4 regions of the Anoxybacillus sp. LAT27 genome follow, and region 2 is predicted to be linked to each of the others. Evidence: riboswitches for the same ligand, from Rfam matches in the RefSeq annotation. Region 2 holds a riboswitch; each other region holds the start of a gene.
What was found. A riboswitch is a leader RNA that binds a small molecule or an ion and turns the genes downstream of it on or off. The one in region 2 is predicted to bind S-adenosylmethionine.
Positions count from the first base shown of each region.

Region 1: linked by a shared signal. The riboswitch ahead of mtnW (2,3-diketo-5-methylthiopentyl-1-phosphate enolase) and the one ahead of LD028_RS04805 (bifunctional homocysteine S-methyltransferase/methylenetetrahydrofolate reductase) in region 2 are both predicted to bind S-adenosylmethionine.
Region 3: linked by a shared signal. The riboswitch ahead of LD028_RS13920 (methionine biosynthesis PLP-dependent protein) and the one ahead of LD028_RS04805 (bifunctional homocysteine S-methyltransferase/methylenetetrahydrofolate reductase) in region 2 are both predicted to bind S-adenosylmethionine.
Region 4: linked by a shared signal. The riboswitch ahead of LD028_RS11745 (methionine ABC transporter ATP-binding protein) and the one ahead of LD028_RS04805 (bifunctional homocysteine S-methyltransferase/methylenetetrahydrofolate reductase) in region 2 are both predicted to bind S-adenosylmethionine.

Region 1 is NZ_JAIWYK010000065.1:21,321-25,462, reverse strand. Features, by position in the region: gene LD028_RS05065 (carbon-nitrogen family hydrolase) at 87-881, opposite strand; gene LD028_RS05060 (pyridoxal phosphate-dependent aminotransferase) at 978-2,150, shown strand; SAM riboswitch class I at 2,240-2,347, shown strand; gene mtnW (2,3-diketo-5-methylthiopentyl-1-phosphate enolase) at 2,407-3,627, shown strand; gene LD028_RS05050 (2-hydroxy-3-keto-5-methylthiopentenyl-1-phosphate phosphatase) at 3,627-4,142, shown strand, end outside.
Region 2 is NZ_JAIWYK010000064.1:66,194-70,335, reverse strand. Features, by position in the region: gene LD028_RS04820 (methyl-accepting chemotaxis protein) at 1-192, opposite strand, end outside; gene LD028_RS04815 (BMP family lipoprotein) at 205-1,170, opposite strand; gene LD028_RS04810 (YajQ family cyclic di-GMP-binding protein) at 1,339-1,830, shown strand; SAM riboswitch class I at 1,921-2,022, shown strand; gene LD028_RS04805 (bifunctional homocysteine S-methyltransferase/methylenetetrahydrofolate reductase) at 2,092-3,939, shown strand; gene metH (methionine synthase) at 3,932-4,142, shown strand, end outside.
Region 3 is NZ_JAIWYK010000440.1:925-5,066, forward strand. Features, by position in the region: gene metC (cystathionine beta-lyase) at 1-1,004, opposite strand, end outside; gene LD028_RS13920 (methionine biosynthesis PLP-dependent protein) at 1,008-2,111, opposite strand; SAM riboswitch class I at 2,174-2,281, opposite strand; gene LD028_RS13925 (cupin domain-containing protein) at 2,396-2,869, opposite strand; gene mscL (large conductance mechanosensitive channel protein MscL) at 2,995-3,390, shown strand; gene LD028_RS13935 (phosphatidylglycerophosphatase A family protein) at 3,495-4,010, opposite strand; gene LD028_RS13940 (RNA-guided endonuclease InsQ/TnpB family protein) at 4,111-4,142, opposite strand, start outside.
Region 4 is NZ_JAIWYK010000423.1:26,857-30,998, reverse strand. Features, by position in the region: gene LD028_RS11760 (thioredoxin family protein) at 1-180, shown strand, start outside; gene LD028_RS11755 (hypothetical protein) at 311-610, shown strand; gene LD028_RS11750 (O-acetylhomoserine aminocarboxypropyltransferase/cysteine synthase family protein) at 672-1,964, shown strand; SAM riboswitch class I at 2,123-2,228, shown strand; gene LD028_RS11745 (methionine ABC transporter ATP-binding protein) at 2,300-3,328, shown strand; gene LD028_RS11740 (methionine ABC transporter permease) at 3,318-3,986, shown strand; gene LD028_RS11735 (MetQ/NlpA family ABC transporter substrate-binding protein) at 4,005-4,142, shown strand, end outside.

The DNA of each region.
Region 1 (4,142 bases), on a different contig from region 2:
TTATTTGAATATTTGAATGTTTTGAATAGTGAAAACGTTTCGTGAATTCGCTTGATTTGAATCATACATCGCTTCTCGCTTGTTTGTCAATCTTTTTTTTCAAAAATTTTATACACGTCTGGGCGACGATCAGCAAAAATCGGGATGCGGGCGCGTACGCGTTGTACTTCGCTTATGTCGATCGTTGCCTTGATGACCGTTTCTTGTTCGCTTCCTTCTGCAAGAATATTTCCCCACGGATCGATAATCATCGAATGCCCAGCAAACGTGTTGTTCGGGTCTGATCCTGCACGGTTGCACGCGACGACGTAACATTGATTTTCGATCGCTCGCGCCATTAATAACGTGCGCCAATGATGAAGGCGCGAAAGGGGCCATTCCGCAACGACAAATAACACTTCCGCACCGTTTAGCGTATGCGCGCGAATCCATTCTGGAAAGCGAATGTCATAACAAATGACCCCCGCACACGTCGTTTCATCGAGCGAACATAGCCCGGTCGTTTCTCCCGCTTGTAAATATACATGCTCATCCATCAATTTAAACAAATGAAGTTTGCTATATTCACAAACGACATCGCCGTTTCGATGGACGATATACATCGTATTCGTTATGTTGTCCGCCACTTTTTTCGCGACCGATCCACCGACGATATGCACATGATACGTGCGGGCAAGTTCGGAAAGAAACGCTTTCGTTTGTTCGCCGTTTTCATCGGCAATATGAGCAAGTCTCGTTAAATCGTAACCTGTCGTCCATAGTTCAGGTAAAACGACGACATCGGCTTCTTTCGCGATTTGTTCCATGTAGCGCACGACTGTTTGTTTATTTTTTTCCGGTGCTCCAAACGCAATGTCCATTTGTACGCAAGCGATATTCATCTCATTCACCTCAAAAAAATTTTCTTTACATTTTGATTTTTACGATATATGATTCTTGACTAGAATTTCAACCTTTTTGTGAAGTAGGTGTGAAAAATGAAAACATTTCCGCAATCGAACTTGTTACAGCAACTTCCGAAGCAATTTTTTGCTTCGCTCGTGCAAAAAGTGAACGCAGTCATTGCCGAAGGGTATGATGTCATTAATCTCGGACAAGGAAATCCAGATCAGCCGACACCAGCGCACATTGTAAGCGCGATGCAACAGGCGGTAGCAAAGCCTATGTATCATAAATATTCACCATTTCGCGGCTATTCGTTTTTGAAAGAAGCAGTCGCGACGTTTTATAAACGCGAGTATGGCGTGACGATTGATCCTGAAAAAGAAGTCGCTATTTTGTTTGGCGGAAAAGCAGGGCTCGTTGAAATGCCGCTTTGTTTATTAAATCCGGGCGATGTTGTGCTCGTTCCTGATCCCGGTTATCCAGACTATTGGTCGGGGGTCGTGCTTGCGCGGGCGCGCATGGAAATGATGCCGCTACGGGCGGAGAATGGCTTTTTACCTAATTACGAGGAGCTAAACAAAGATGTCGTTCGCAAGGCGAAACTGATGTTTTTAAACTATCCGAACAATCCGACCGGCGCAACCGCAACGAAACCGTTTTTTCAACAAACCGTTTCGTTTGCTGAAAAACATCGTATCGGTGTTGTACACGATTTCGCATACGGAGCGATCGGCTTTGACGGGAAAAAGCCAGTAAGCTTTTTACAAGTCGAAGGGTCAAAAGACGTTGGTATTGAAATTTATACGTTCTCAAAAACGTACAATATGGCAGGATGGCGCGTCGGTTTTGCGGTCGGTAACGAAAGCATGATCGAAGCGATCAACGTGTTGCAAGATCATCTATACGTCAGCATGTTCGGGGCGATTCAAGAAGCGGCAGCAGTCGCACTACTTGATTCGCAACAATGCGTCGCCGAGCTTGTCGCGACGTATGAAGCAAGAAGAAACACGTTCGTTCATGCATTGCGTGACATCGGCTGGAATGTGCAAGCGCCAGCAGGTTCGTTTTTCGCTTGGCTTCCGGTGCCAAACGGCTATACGTCGGAAACGTTTGCTGACCTTTTGCTTCAAAAAGCGCACGTGGCGGTCGCTCCGGGCATTGGGTTTGGCGAACATGGGGAAGGTTATGTGCGCACAGGGCTGCTCACAAGCGAAGCAAGACTTCAAGAAGCAGCGGAACGCATCGGGCGATTGCAACTTTTTTAAAAAATCGTTGACAAAATCGGCATGTGCTGTCATAATTCGAATTAAATTTATGAAAAACGAACTGTTCGAAAAATTTTATACATTGCGAATTCTTATCAAGAGTAGGTGGAGGGACGAGCCCGATGAAGCCCGGCAACCGACTTAACAAGTGTTAAGCACGGTGCTAATTCTCGCAGCAGTGAGCTGAGAGATAAGAAGAGACGAACAATTAGCCTCTTCTTATGAAGAGGTTTTTTATTTGTAAAGGAGTGATACGATGATTACCGCAACATATTTGATTCATGATGACAAAGACTTAGTGAAAAAAGCAGAAGGGATTGCGCTTGGGCTAACTGTCGGGTCGTGGACCGATTTGCCGCAGCTTGAACAAGAACAATTGAAAAAACATAAAGGGATCGTTCAGTCCATTGAAGAGCTAGAGGAAGACGAGCGTGTCAATACGTTTTTTGGAAAACGACTGAAACGCGCACTCGTGCGCATTTCGTATCCGAGCGTCAATTTTAGCGCCGATTTTCCAGCGATTTTGACGACGACGTTTGGAAAATTGTCGCTTGACGGAACGATTAAACTTGTTGATTTAACGTTTTCTGACGAACTGAAGCGTGCGTTTCCGGGCCCGCGCTTTGGCATTGACGGCATACGCGAAAAGCTTGGGGTTTTTGACCGTCCGCTTGTGATGAGCATTTTTAAAGCGGTCATTGGGCGTGATTTACAATACGTTACGGAACAATTAAAACTACAAGCGCTCGGTGGGGTCGATCTCGTGAAAGACGATGAAATTTTATTTGACAATGACTTAACGCCATTTGAAAAGCGCATTGTCGCAGGAAAACAAGCGCTACAAGAGGTGTACGAACAAACAGGGCATCGAACGTTATATGCGGTCAATTTAACAGGTAAAACGTTTGAACTAAAAGACAAAGCGAAGCGTGCGGCGGAGCTAGGGACGGACGTGTTGTTGTTTAACGTGTTTACATACGGACTTGACGTGTTGCAGGCGCTTCGTGAAGACGATGACATTCGCTTGCCGATTATGGCACATCCGTCGTTTAGCGGCGCGATCGCCTCATCGCACGTATATGGAGTTAGCTATGCGCTTCTTCTTGGGAAATTATTGCGCATGGCCGGGGCGGACTTTTCGCTTTTCCCATCACCGTATGGAAGCGTCGCGCTTGCAAAACAACAGACGGTTGCGATTCGCGAGGAATTAACGAAAGAAGAACCGTTTTTACGCACATTCCCTGTGCCATCCGCCGGCATTCATCCGGGGCTTGTGCCGCTTTTAGTGAGCGATTTTGGCATCGACTCCGTCATTAACGCAGGCGGCGGAGTGCATGGTCATCCGAGCGGGGCAATTGGTGGCGGGCAAGCGTTTCGTGCCGCAGTTGATGCGGTGCTTGCTGGTCGTTCGCTTCATGATGCGGCAAAAGAACACGAACCGTTACAACAAGCGCTTGATTTATGGGGGAGCGCTTGATGAAGTCAATTGTTTTTTGTGACTTTGATGGAACGATTACGTTAAACGACAACATTATTGCGCTCATGAAACAGTTCGCTCCGCCCGAGTGGGAAGCCATCAAAGATGACGTGCTTGCGCAAAGATGTTCCGTACAACAAGGTGTCGGACGCATGTTTTCGCTGTTGCCGACGACGCTAAAAGAAGACATCGTGCAATTTTTGCTTGACACCGCCCGCATTCGCGACGGATTTTCCGACTTTGTCGCATTTACGAACGAACGGCAAATTCCGCTTTATATCGTGAGCGGCGGCATCGATTTTTTCGTTTATCCGCTGTTAGACGGACTTGTTGAAAAAGAGCGCATTTTTTGTAACAGCGCTGACTTTAGCGGAGAAACGATTCGAATTACGTGGCCGTATGCGTGCGATGAACATTGCGAAAATGAATGCGGGTGCTGCAAGCCGTCGCTTCTTCGTAAACTCGCGCCAAAAGGGGCAAAAACGATTGTGATTGGCGATTCCATTACCGATTTA
Region 2 (4,142 bases):
CGCATAGTTGCTTAAACTTTGCTTCGTCGCTTTCAATTCTGCTTGTAAATGTTGCGCCTTCATCATGAGTGGCACAAAATCTTGGTTTGACGATTGAATCGAAAGCATATTCATAATAATAAACACAATAATGGCGCCCGCAATAACTGGCGTAGCTAATGAATGAAATAACAATCGCTGTTTAATGGACATCGTACCCCTCCTTTATTTTGCGATGCCGTTCGTCGCTTTTTCTTTCCATTTTTCAAGCGTTGCTTGTTGTTCTGGAGTGAATGTCACAACGCGAATCGGTGCTAAATCAACACCGTTTTCTTTTAAGCCGAGTTCGACCGTCCCTTTAGGCACTTCTCTCTTTTCGACATATTGTTGAATGACCGTATATAGCGCCACATCGACATTTTTTAACATCGATGTCACAACCGCTTTTTCCGCATAAAAATATTGGTCGCTGTCGACACCGATCGCATATTTTTTATTCATCTCCGCTTCGCGCAATACGCCAACACCTGTAAACCCTGCTGCTGCGTACAACACGTCGGCACCGTTTCCGATCATTTGTTTCGCGATTTGTGCCCCAAGTTTATCATCACCGAAATTGCCGGCATACACTTCTTGCACGCTTGCTTCTGGCTTCACCGCTTTTACCCCTTGAATAAAGCCGTTTGCAAATTTGCGAATTAATGGCACATCCGCTCCGCCAACAAAGCCAACGTTGTTCGTTTTCGTCAACATGCCAGCGACGACGCCCGCTAAAAAGCTTCCTTCATCTTCTTTAAACGTAATCGAAGTGATGTTTGGCAAATCAGACACCGCATCAATTAATATAAATTGCTGTTTCGGATATTTTTTCGCGACTTTTTCTAAATCTTGTTGCACCATAAACCCAAGTCCGATGACGAGATCGTTTCCAGCTTCAACAAGTTCCGTTAGCCCTTTTTCATACGTTCCCGTTTCTTTTAACTCGCGATAGTCAAAAAAGACGCCAAGTTCATCACGCGCTTTCATCAATCCTTTAAACGCCGAATCGCTAAACGATTGATCACCGAGTCCGACGTCCGACAACATAATGCCCACTTTTATTCGCTCTTTCGGTTGAAAGGAACTCGTTTGTGAACACCCCGCGGCAACGAGTAAAACGATTGCCACGATGAGTGAAAATACTTTTTTCATAAAATTTCCTCATCTCCTTACTATTCAATTAAATCTCACTTCATTTATTATATCGACATCGTTCGACGTTTTGTTTACTTTTTATATATAAAAATTTTGTAAAGTTGTTCGTATGACAACAATCGACTATAATGGAAGCACAACGAATTTATAATTGAGGTGATCGTCATGTCGAAAGAAAGTTCGTTTGATATCGTGTCAAAAGTCGATTTGTCGGAAGTCACAAACGCCGTCAACATCGCGTTAAAAGAAATTCAAAACCGCTACGACTTTAAAGGGAGCAAAAGCGACATTTCGCTTGAAAAAGATGAGCTTATTCTCATTTCTGACGATGAATTTAAGCTTGAACAACTGAAAGATGTGCTCATCGGCAAACTTATTAAACGTGGCGTCCCTACAAAAAACATTCAATACGGAAAAGTGGAAGCTGCGTCTGGCGGAACGGTGCGCCAGCGTGCGAAACTCGTTCAAGGCATCGACAAAGACAACGCGAAAAAAATTAACACAATCATTAAAAATACAGGGTTAAAAGTAAAAAGTCAAATTCAAGAAGACCAAATTCGCGTCAGCGGCAAAAGTAAAGACGATTTGCAAAAAGTAATCGCCGCGATTCGCGAAGCAGATTTACCGATCGACGTCCAATTCGTCAACTACCGTTAAGAAGGCGCGCTGCCTTCTTTTTCTTTTCTAATTAAAAATAGTTGAATATTTCTAAAAAATCAGTTACATTTATGAGTAACTTCATACAACATCTTATCGAGAGAAGGGGAGGGACTGGCCCGATGAACCTTCAGCAACCTGACGATCGTCAAGGTGCTAAGTCCAGCAAGCGATTCGCTTGGAAGATAAGAAGGAGCGCGTCACGTCTTCTTCTTATGAGGAAGACTTTTTTACTTTAAACGGAGAAATGGAGGAATGGACGTGGGATTGTTAAATGACTTAAAAGAACGCATCGTCATCGCGGACGGAGCGATGGGCACGTTATTATATGCACACGGCATCGATCGTTGTTTTGAAGAATTAAACGTCACAAAACCTGAAGAAATCGTTCATATTCATGAAGCGTATATTGATGCAGGTGCTGAAATCATTCAAACGAACACATACGGCGCGAACTACGTCAAACTGGCGCGTTACGGGCTACAAGATGACGTAAAAAAAATAAACGAAGCAGCGGTCAGTCTTGCGAAACAAGCCGCAAAAGGACGCGCCTACGTGCTCGGTACGATCGGAGGATTGCGCAGCACAAACAAAAGTGCGATTTCCCTTGAAGAAGTGAAACGAACGTTTCGTGAACAGCTGTACGTCTTGTTAAACGAAAATGTTGATGGGCTTTTACTTGAAACGTATTACGATTTTGAAGAATTGCAAACTGTTCTGTCCATCGCTCGCCAAGAAACGACGTTGCCGATCATCGCCCACGTCACATTGCACGACATTGGCGTCTTACAACATGGCATGCCGCTTGCCGAGGCGCTGTATCAACTCGAACAGCTTGGCGCCGATGTCGTCGGCTTAAACTGCCATCTCGGTCCGTACCATATGTTACGCTCGCTTGAAGAAGTGCCGATTCCATCGCGCGCCTTTTTATCTGTATACCCAAACGCAAGCTTGCCGCAATATCGCGACGGGCGATTCGTTTACGAAACGAGCGAACAATATTTTGAAGAAACCGCTCGGGCGTTTCGCGATCAAGGGGTGCGCCTCATCGGCGGCTGTTGCGGCACAACGCCAAAACATATTGCCGCCATCGCTCGCGCCCTTTCTGACCGCACACCTGTATATGAAAAGGAAGTCAAACAGCGGCATACAATCACCGTTCAAGAAGCGGAACAAACATCTGCACCTTCCCTAGCTGACATCGCGCGCATGCGTCGGTCAATTATCGTCGAGCTTGACCCGCCGAAAAAACTCGGCTTAACGAAATTTTTAGAAGGCGCAAAAGCGTTAAAAGAAGCACATATTGATGCGCTAACGCTCGCCGACAACTCGCTGGCGACACCACGCATTAGCAATGTCGCTGTCGGAACGATCGTCAAACAACAACTGAACATGCGCCCGCTCATTCACATTACATGCCGCGATCGCAACTTAATCGGCCTACAGTCGCATTTAATGGGGCTTCATACGCTCGGCATGACCGATGTGCTTGCTTTAACCGGCGATCCATCGAAAGTCGGCGACTTTCCGGGGGCAACGTCCGTATACGATTTATCGTCATTTGACCTTATTTCGTTAATTCGGCAATTTAACGAAGGGCTTTCGTATTCGGGCAAACCGCTCGGACAAAAAACGAACTTTTCGATCGCCGCTGCCTTTAACCCGAACGTGCGCCATTTAGATAAAGCGGTGAAACGGCTCGAGAAAAAAATTGAATGTGGTGCCCATTATTTTTTAACACAACCGCTTTATAGCGAAAAACAAATTGAAGACGTCTATGAAGCGACAAAGCATTTATCAACACCGATTTACATCGGCATTATGCCTTTGACAAGCGCGCGCAACGCCGACTTTTTACACCATGAAGTGCCGGGCATTACATTGTCTGATGACATTCGCGCTCGCATGGCCGCTTGTGCCAACGACCCGATTCAAGCAACAAAAGAAGGATTGGCAATCGCCAAATCGCTTATCGACGCAGCATTCGATTTATTCCAAGGCATTTATTTAATTACACCGTTTTTACGCTACGACATGACAGTCGAACTCGTTCGCTACATTCATGAAAAAGAACGGCTCGCAAAAGAAAGGACGGTTTACTATGGCTAGTTTATTTGCACAGCTTGAGAAAAAAATTTTAATTATTGACGGCGCGATGGGGACGATGATTCAAGCGGCCAATTTAACGGCGGACGATTTTGGCGGGGAAGCGTACGAAGGATGTAACGAATATTTAACGCTCACCGCCCCTCATGTCATCTCACATATTCACGAAGCATATTTCGCCGCAGGGGCGGACATCGTTGAAACAA
Region 3 (4,142 bases), on a different contig from region 2:
TTCGCTGGATACGATAAAATCGATTCAACCGCCCCTAAACTAACCGCAAAAATGGGAATGTGCGCATGTTGGACGAACGTCCGCACCGCTTGTTCATCTTCCAATTCAAACGACAACACCGCCCCAAATCCGCGCGCTTGTTCGCGATGAATGACGTGTCCATCATGATGAGAAAGCCCTGGATAATATACATGTGCCACTTTCGGATGACGATGTAAAAATTGCGCCAATTGCATAGCTGAACGAGACGAATGCTCTAACCGAACGTGCAACGTTTTTAATCCGCGCAACACAAGCCATGCATCTTGCACACCGAGCACTGCTCCAAACGAATACTGCAATTTCCGCAGCTGTTTTGCGAGACGCTCGTCTTTCACAACCGCAAGTCCAGCAATGACATCGCTATGACCTGCTAAAAATTTCGTTGCGCTATGCAAAACGACATCAACACCGAGATCAAGCGGACGCTGCAACAAAGGAGTCGCAAACGTATTATCTAAAAACGTCAAACAACCGTGCGCTTTCGCAAGCTTCACAACCCCACGAATATCTGTAATTTTCAAAAGCGGATTGGACGGCGTTTCCATATAAATGACTTTCGTGTTTGGGCGAATATGACGTGCCACCGCATCTAAATCAGTCATATCAACAAACGTATATTCAATGCCAAATCGGCTCAATACATCCGTGATGATGCGGTACGTTCCACCATATACGTCATCGGTAACCAACACGTGATCGCCTTTTGACAATAATAAAAATGCCGTAGAAATGGCCGCCATGCCCGATGCGAACGCAAAACCGCTGACGCCCCCCTCCAGTTCCGCAATTGTTTCCTCAAGCGCCTCACGCGTCGGGTTACCAGAACGGCTATAATCGTACTTGCCAAACGTATCAAAATCAAACTGATGAAACGTCGATGCATGATGAATCGGGACACTCACTGCGCCCGTTTGCGTATCAATCTGCCATTGATTGTGAACGAGCTTTGTTTGTACATCCATTTTTTACACCTCTTTCATACGCTGAAACGCTTGTGCTAAATCAGCAATTAAATCATCATCGTATTCAATGCCGACCGAAAAACGTAACAAACGATTACATACCCCGTTGGCGATACGAATATCCTCTGGAATATCCATATGCGTTTGCGTCGCGGGATACGTAATAAAACTTTCGACACCGCCTAAACTTTCCGCAAACGTAATCAGTTTTAAACTTCGTAAGAAGGCATTCACCCATTTTTCATCGCGCACGCGAAACGACAACATGCCGCCTCTCCCCGGATATAACACATCCGTCACATCTTCGTGTTGTGTTAAAAATTCATAAATGGCTTTCGCGTTTTGTTCGTGCTGACGCATGCGCAGCGCAAGCGTCTTCATGCCGCGAATTAACAGCCATGAATCAAACGGTGATAACACCGCCCCAATCGCGTTATGATACATCGCGAGTTGCTCGCATAGCTCTTTTCCTTTGGCAACAATGAGCCCGGCAAGCACGTCGTTATGCCCGCCTAAATATTTCGTTGCGCTATGAATGACGATGTCCGCCCCTTTCGTTAATGGCCTTTGTAACACAGGGGTGTAAAACGTATTATCAACAATAAGAAGCAACCCATATTGCTTCGCAAACGTTGCCACCGCTTCAATATCCGCCTCTTGCATAAGCGGATTTGTCGGCGTTTCTAAAAAAATCGCTTTCGTTTTGTCCGTCACATGCGCCTTTACCGCATCGAGATCGCGAAAATCGACGTATGTAAACGACAAACCGTATTTCTTCCACCCTTTTTCAAATAGCCGATACGTTCCGCCATATAAATCGGCTGAAACGAGGAAATGATCGCCGCTTTCAAACAACGCAAACAACGTTTGAATCGCCGCCATGCCTGAGCTACATGCAAACCCTTGATCCCCTTCTTCTAACTGCGCAATCGCCTCCTCGACAATATGTCTCGTCGGGTTTCCTGTCCGAATGTAATCGTACCCTGTCGACTGTCCGATCCCTTCATGCCGATACGCTGTTGAAAAATAGACAGGCGGATTGACCGTCCCTGTCACCGTCTCGCTTCGATTGCCAATTTGCGCTAATATCGTTTCCACATGACTCATTCGCTCTCTTCCTTTCTAAAAAAATAAAAGCCTTCAAAGAAGAAGGCTTTTACAGTCGCTTCTTCTTATCTTCCGAATTGAACGCCAATTCGCTGGATTTAGCACCTGACCGCTTTCGGCTGGTTGCTGAAGGTTCATCGGGCCAGTCCCTCCCCTTCTCTTGATAAGAACGCAAAACGATATTGAATTTTCTGATTTTTAATTAATGTATCTTATTTTCCGAAAAATTGCAACTATTTTTTATCCTTTTCCAACACGTGAGGGCTTCCCCCAAGTCTTTTCTCTCATTCCGCCGCAAGAGCATCAGCTTTTGTCGGATGGACGGTGCCGGCTGGATGTTGTGGCGGCGCATAAATGGAATACAATTTTAGCGGAACGTTTCCAATGTTTATTACATTATGCCACGTTCCTGCAGGGACAAAAATAGCAGAACCGTCGCCCACTCGTCGTTCAAACGTCCATTCATTTTTCCTTTTTCCCATCCGCACGATGCCTTCGCCTTGTTCAATACGTAAAAGTTGATCCACGCCCGGATGAATTTCTAAACCAATATCCTCCCCGACACGCAAGCTCATTAACGTCACTTGTAAATGCGGACCTGTCCATAACGTCGTACGGAACATATTGTTTCGTTTCGTCGCTTCTTCAATTTGAATGACAAACGGGTTCGGTCCGTAATCTTTCGTATATTCCCGCGGAAGCGGATAAGGCATGATCGGATATGGATACATTGGATACATTGGATACACGTAATACATGTTCCCACCTCTTTTTTCATATTCATCGTCATGTTATGCACAACTGCCCGACCATGCGCCTCGCATGCAAAAATCGACAAATAGAATGGGGGTATGGTAAAGTATGAACAAAAGGAGGCATGCCGATGTGGAACGAATTTAAAAAATTCGCAGTACGAGGCAACGTCATCGACTTAGCTGTCGGGGTCATTATCGGCGGGGCGTTCGGGAAAATCGTTTCTTCTCTCGTCAACGACATCATTATGCCGCTCGTTGGTCTTATTTTAGGTGGCATTGATTTTAGCGGGTTATCTTGGAAAGTCGGCAAAGCGGAAGTGAAATACGGGGTGTTTCTTCAAAACGTCGTTGACTTTTTAGTTATCGCCTTTTCGATTTTTCTATTTGTCAAACTTTTAAACAACTTGCACGAGCGAATCAAAAAACAAGAAGAAACGAAACAAACCGCACCAACGATGACAAAAGAACAACAACTACTCACAGAAATTCGCGATTTGTTAAAACAGCAAAAAGAAACACCGTAGCCCCTAAAGCTTTTTGAGGGCTTCATTCGCATAATAAGCAAGCCGTTTATATTTCACATTTTTCCGTAAAAAAACCGTAAACCCATGCGGATTTACGGCTTTTTTTACGCATTCAACGCAGCTTCTTCCTCGTCGCGCAAGTTGTGCGCAAGGCGACCAGAGGCGCTTGCGGCAATGCTTGCGACTAAATCGTCTAAAAACGTATGCACGCCTTTGCCACGTTTCGTATCAAGCTGCTTAATGATTCCGACTTTATTTTTATCGAGATGACCAAATGTCGTCACCGCAATGCTTCCGTATCCGAGTACCGCCCCTAACGCTAACGTTTCATCGACGCCAAACAGCCCTTCATCCGTTTCGACAATCGTTTGAAGCGGCTCTGACAACATGCCGTTTTCTGCTAGTTTATCAAGCTCAATACCAACTAAAATCGCATGTTGTACTTCGCGTTTTTGTAACACTTTTTCTACACTTTCGATACATTCTGCCATCGTTAAATTTTTATTATACGGACTTTGCATTTCATATACAATCTCAGCAATGGCTGGAATCGTTACCCCACGTTCTGTTAATAACTGCAACGTTCTTTCATACACTTCTTTACTTGATATACGCTTCATTCCTCTTCCTCCTCTCGTTCTCTCATTAGGTTATCAATTTTATTAAAATCATAGAATAATGATAAAGATTTTAATAAAATTGTTTATCCGTCCACGTCGTTTAAGCGACATGTACTCGGATTGGGTGTAACC
Region 4 (4,142 bases), on a different contig from region 2:
TTGCCATCTATTACATTTGAGCGTCAAGATTTAAACTATGTCCCAGACAAAGCAGTTGAATGGCATATTGAAAGCGTTCCATGTTTACTTATTTTTCAACATGATAAACTTGTACAAAAAATATATGCTTTTCATTCTGTTCCATATTTATACGAAACGTTGCGAAAGCTGGCTGAATAAAGCCAGCTTTCGACATATTTCTTGGGAAATTGACGAGGGAACGAGACATTTGTCGAGCGTTTATAGCAGGAACTACTCGCATTTATATGGAAACAATGGATATGAGAAATATGGGACGGGGGGCGGTTAAATGAACATGTTAGCGCCGATTTTGCCAAATGATTGTTTATATATTCAACTACAATGGGAGAGTCGAGAAGTATTATTGTGCATATCGAAAGAAGGGATTCGTCGCGTAGAAGAGGTAGATGGAGAGCGAGTCATTACGATTCGTGGTTCGGCACAGGCAATTATGTCGCTATTGCAAGGGTCTTTAAAACTGCAGCAACAACTGCGATTAAACGAATTGTCCGTCACAGCATCGTTTCGTCACATTTTATTGTTAGAGTCGATCTTTTTCCTTGCCAAGCCGTATGATGTTGTTCGTTGACGAACGTATTTTATCGTGTTAAAATTCAAAATATTCGATCATTAGGTTAGGGGGAGAAACGATGAAATTTGAAACGATTGCTGTTCATGGCGGATTGCAAACGGATCCAGTAACGAAAGCACGTGCAGTGCCTATTTATCAGTCGAATGCATACTTGTTTGATAACACAGAACATGCGGCCAATTTATTTGCGCTAAAGGAAGCGGGATACATTTATACGCGCATTCATAACCCGACAGTGACTGTATTTGAAGAACGAGTGGCTAAGCTTGAAGGTGGTGTCGGGGCTTTAGCGGTCGCGAGCGGCATGGCGGCGATTACAATGGCGATTTTAAACGTTGCTCAAGCGGGAGATGATATTGTTTCTGCTTCGACGTTATATGGAGGAACGTACAATTTGTTTGCGAATACGTTGCCGAAATACGGCATTACGACGCATTTTGTCGATCCGTCTGATCCAGAAAATTTCCGTGCGGCAATTACACCAAAAACGAAAGCGATTTTTGCCGAAACAATTGGCAACCCAAGCCTGCATGTGTTAGACATTGAGGCGGTTGCGGAAATTGCGCATGAAGCAGGCATTCCGTTGATTATTGACAACACGTTTGCAACTCCGTACCTTTGCAGGCCAATCGAGCATGGAGCAGATATCGTCGTTCATTCGGCAACGAAATGGTTGCTTGGTAACGGAACGACGTTAGGTGGTATCATTGTCGATGGTGGAAAATTTGATTGGAATTCGCCGAAGTTTCCAGCGTTTACGACGCCAGATCCAAGTTACCATAATCTCGTATACGCAGACATCGGTGCGGCGGCGTATATCGTCAAAGCACGCGTGCAGTTGTTACGTGACTTAGGACCGGCGATTAGCCCGTTCAATGCATTTCAGTTTAATTTAGGGCTGGAGACGTTGCATGTCCGCATGAAAGAACATATTGCAAACACGAGAAAAATCGTCGAGTATTTGGACAACCATCCGGTCGTCAATTGGGTGTTGTATCCTGAACATGACAACCATCCAGCGAAAGAGCTAGCGAAAAAATATATGCCGAAAGGGGCAGGGGCAGTCGTTGTCTTTGGCATTCAAGGTGGCCGTGAAGCAGGGGCTACGTTAATTAACAACGTTAAGCTTTGGTCACATGTGGCAAACGTCGGCGATGCAAAAAGTTTAATTATTCATCCTGCAAGTACAACGCATCAACAGTTAAGTTCAGAAGATTTGAAAGCATCCGGCGTAACAGAAGATATGATTCGTTTATCGGTCGGTATTGAAAACGTGGACGATTTAATCGAAGACTTAGAGCAGGCGATTGAAGCGGCGACAGGGGTACGGTCGATGTATTCGGAAGTGTAGCGTGTTAGCTGTATATAGCTAGCACGTTTATCTATATCAAAAAATTTTTTATTATTTTTCGTTGACACCGTCCTTCTTTCGATGATATACTCACTTTCGTAGTTTAAAAATATCCTTGAACGTATTAAAACGTTAACTGAATAAAGCGTTTAAAAGCGCTCTTATCAAGAGAGGTGGAGGGATGTGCCCGATGAAACCCGGCAACCGTCAGCGCTGCTGAAATGGTGCCAATTCACACAAAGCGTTTGCTTTGAGAGATAAGAGACAGAATGGATCATTACGCCTTTCTGTTCTCTTGAGCAGAAAGGCTTTTTTCATGGAAGGAAGGTGACAACATGATTACTTTATCAAACGTAACGAAAGTGTATAAAGCAGCAAGTGGGAATGTAACGGCAGTCGATCATGTGAATTTGCATATCGAACAAGGAGAAATTTTCGGTATTATCGGCTATAGTGGAGCAGGGAAAAGCTCGCTCATTCGGTTATTGAACGGATTAGAAAAGCCGACGAGCGGTGAAGTGATTGTTGATGGGAAAGATATGGGGAAAATTAGCGGGAAGCAGTTACGCCAAGCGCGCCAACAAATCGGCATGATTTTTCAACATTTTAATTTGCTTTGGTCACGAACCGTGCGCGAAAATATTGCTTTTCCGTTAGAAATTGCTGGCGTGCCGAAAGAAGAACGGATGAAGCGTGTCGATGAACTTATTCAACTCGTCGGTTTGCAAGGGAGAGAAAATGCGTATCCATCGCAACTGAGCGGCGGACAAAAGCAACGCGTTGGCATTGCGCGCGCATTAGCGAACAATCCGAAAGTGCTGTTATGCGATGAAGCAACATCGGCGCTTGATCCGCAAACGACCGACTCAATTTTAGACTTGCTTGTTGATATTAATAAACGTCTCGGTTTAACGATCGTATTAATTACACACGAGATGCACGTGATTCGTAAAATTTGTGATCGCGTTGCGGTCATGGAAAACGGAAAAATTGTCGAAATGGGCGAAGTGCTTCACGTATTCCGCAAGCCAGAACAGCCGATTACAAAACGATTTGTCCAGCAAGTGACAGAGCCGGAAGAAACGAAAGAAGCGATGTTGCATCTTCTTGAACGATATCCGAATGGTAAAGTTGTTCAACTGACATTCGTTGGTGAAGCAGCTGAGCAACCGCTCATCACACAACTCATTCGTCAATTCGATTTAAATATAAATATTTTACAAGGGAAAATTTCGCAGACACATCACGGAGCATACGGGGTGTTGTTCATTCATTTAGACGGTGCGAATGAGGAGATTGAGCGAGCGCTCGCTTTTATTCGCCAGCAAGAAGTTGAAGTGGAGGTGTTGGCGAATGTTCAATGAACTATTTCCGAACGTCGTTTGGGATAAAATATGGGCAGCCACGACGGAAACGTTGTATATGACCGCCGTCTCCGTTGTCGCAACGTTTGTGCTTGGTATTTTACTCGGATTGTTGTTGTTTTTAACGTCTAAGGGAAACATATGGGAAAATCGTTTTATTAACGGTGTGATCGCATCGTTCGTCAACATTTTTCGTTCTATACCGTTTATTATTTTAATTATTTTGCTTATTCCATTTACGAAACTTGTCGTTGGTACAATTCTTGGAGCGGATGCTGCGCTACCGGCACTCATTATCGGGGCCGCTCCGTTTTATGCACGCATGGTTGAAATTGCGCTTCGTGAAATTGATAAAGGTGTCATTGAAGCGGCAAAAGCGATGGGGGCAACGACAGCAACAATTATTTGGAAAGTGCTTCTCCCTGAAGCGTTGCCAGCACTTGTATCTGGTATTACAGTTACAGCGATCGCGCTCGTTGGTTATACAGCGATGGCAGGAGTTGTTGGTGCTGGGGGGCTTGGAAACTTAGCGTATTTAGAAGGGTTTCAACGTAACAATAACGATGTGACATTTGTTGCAACAGTGCTCATTTTAGTGATTGTCTTCATTATTCAGTTTATTGGTGACTTTGTCACTTCTAAAATAGATAAAAGATAAAAAAGGAGGAAGAAACAAATGAAAAAATGGATCTCTTTACTTGTCGCGGCAGTTGTTGTATTAGCGCTCGCTGCTTGCGGAAAAAATGAAAGTGCCGAAGAAAAGACGAATAAGCTTGTTGTTGGTGCATCAAACGTGCCACATGCCGAAATTTTA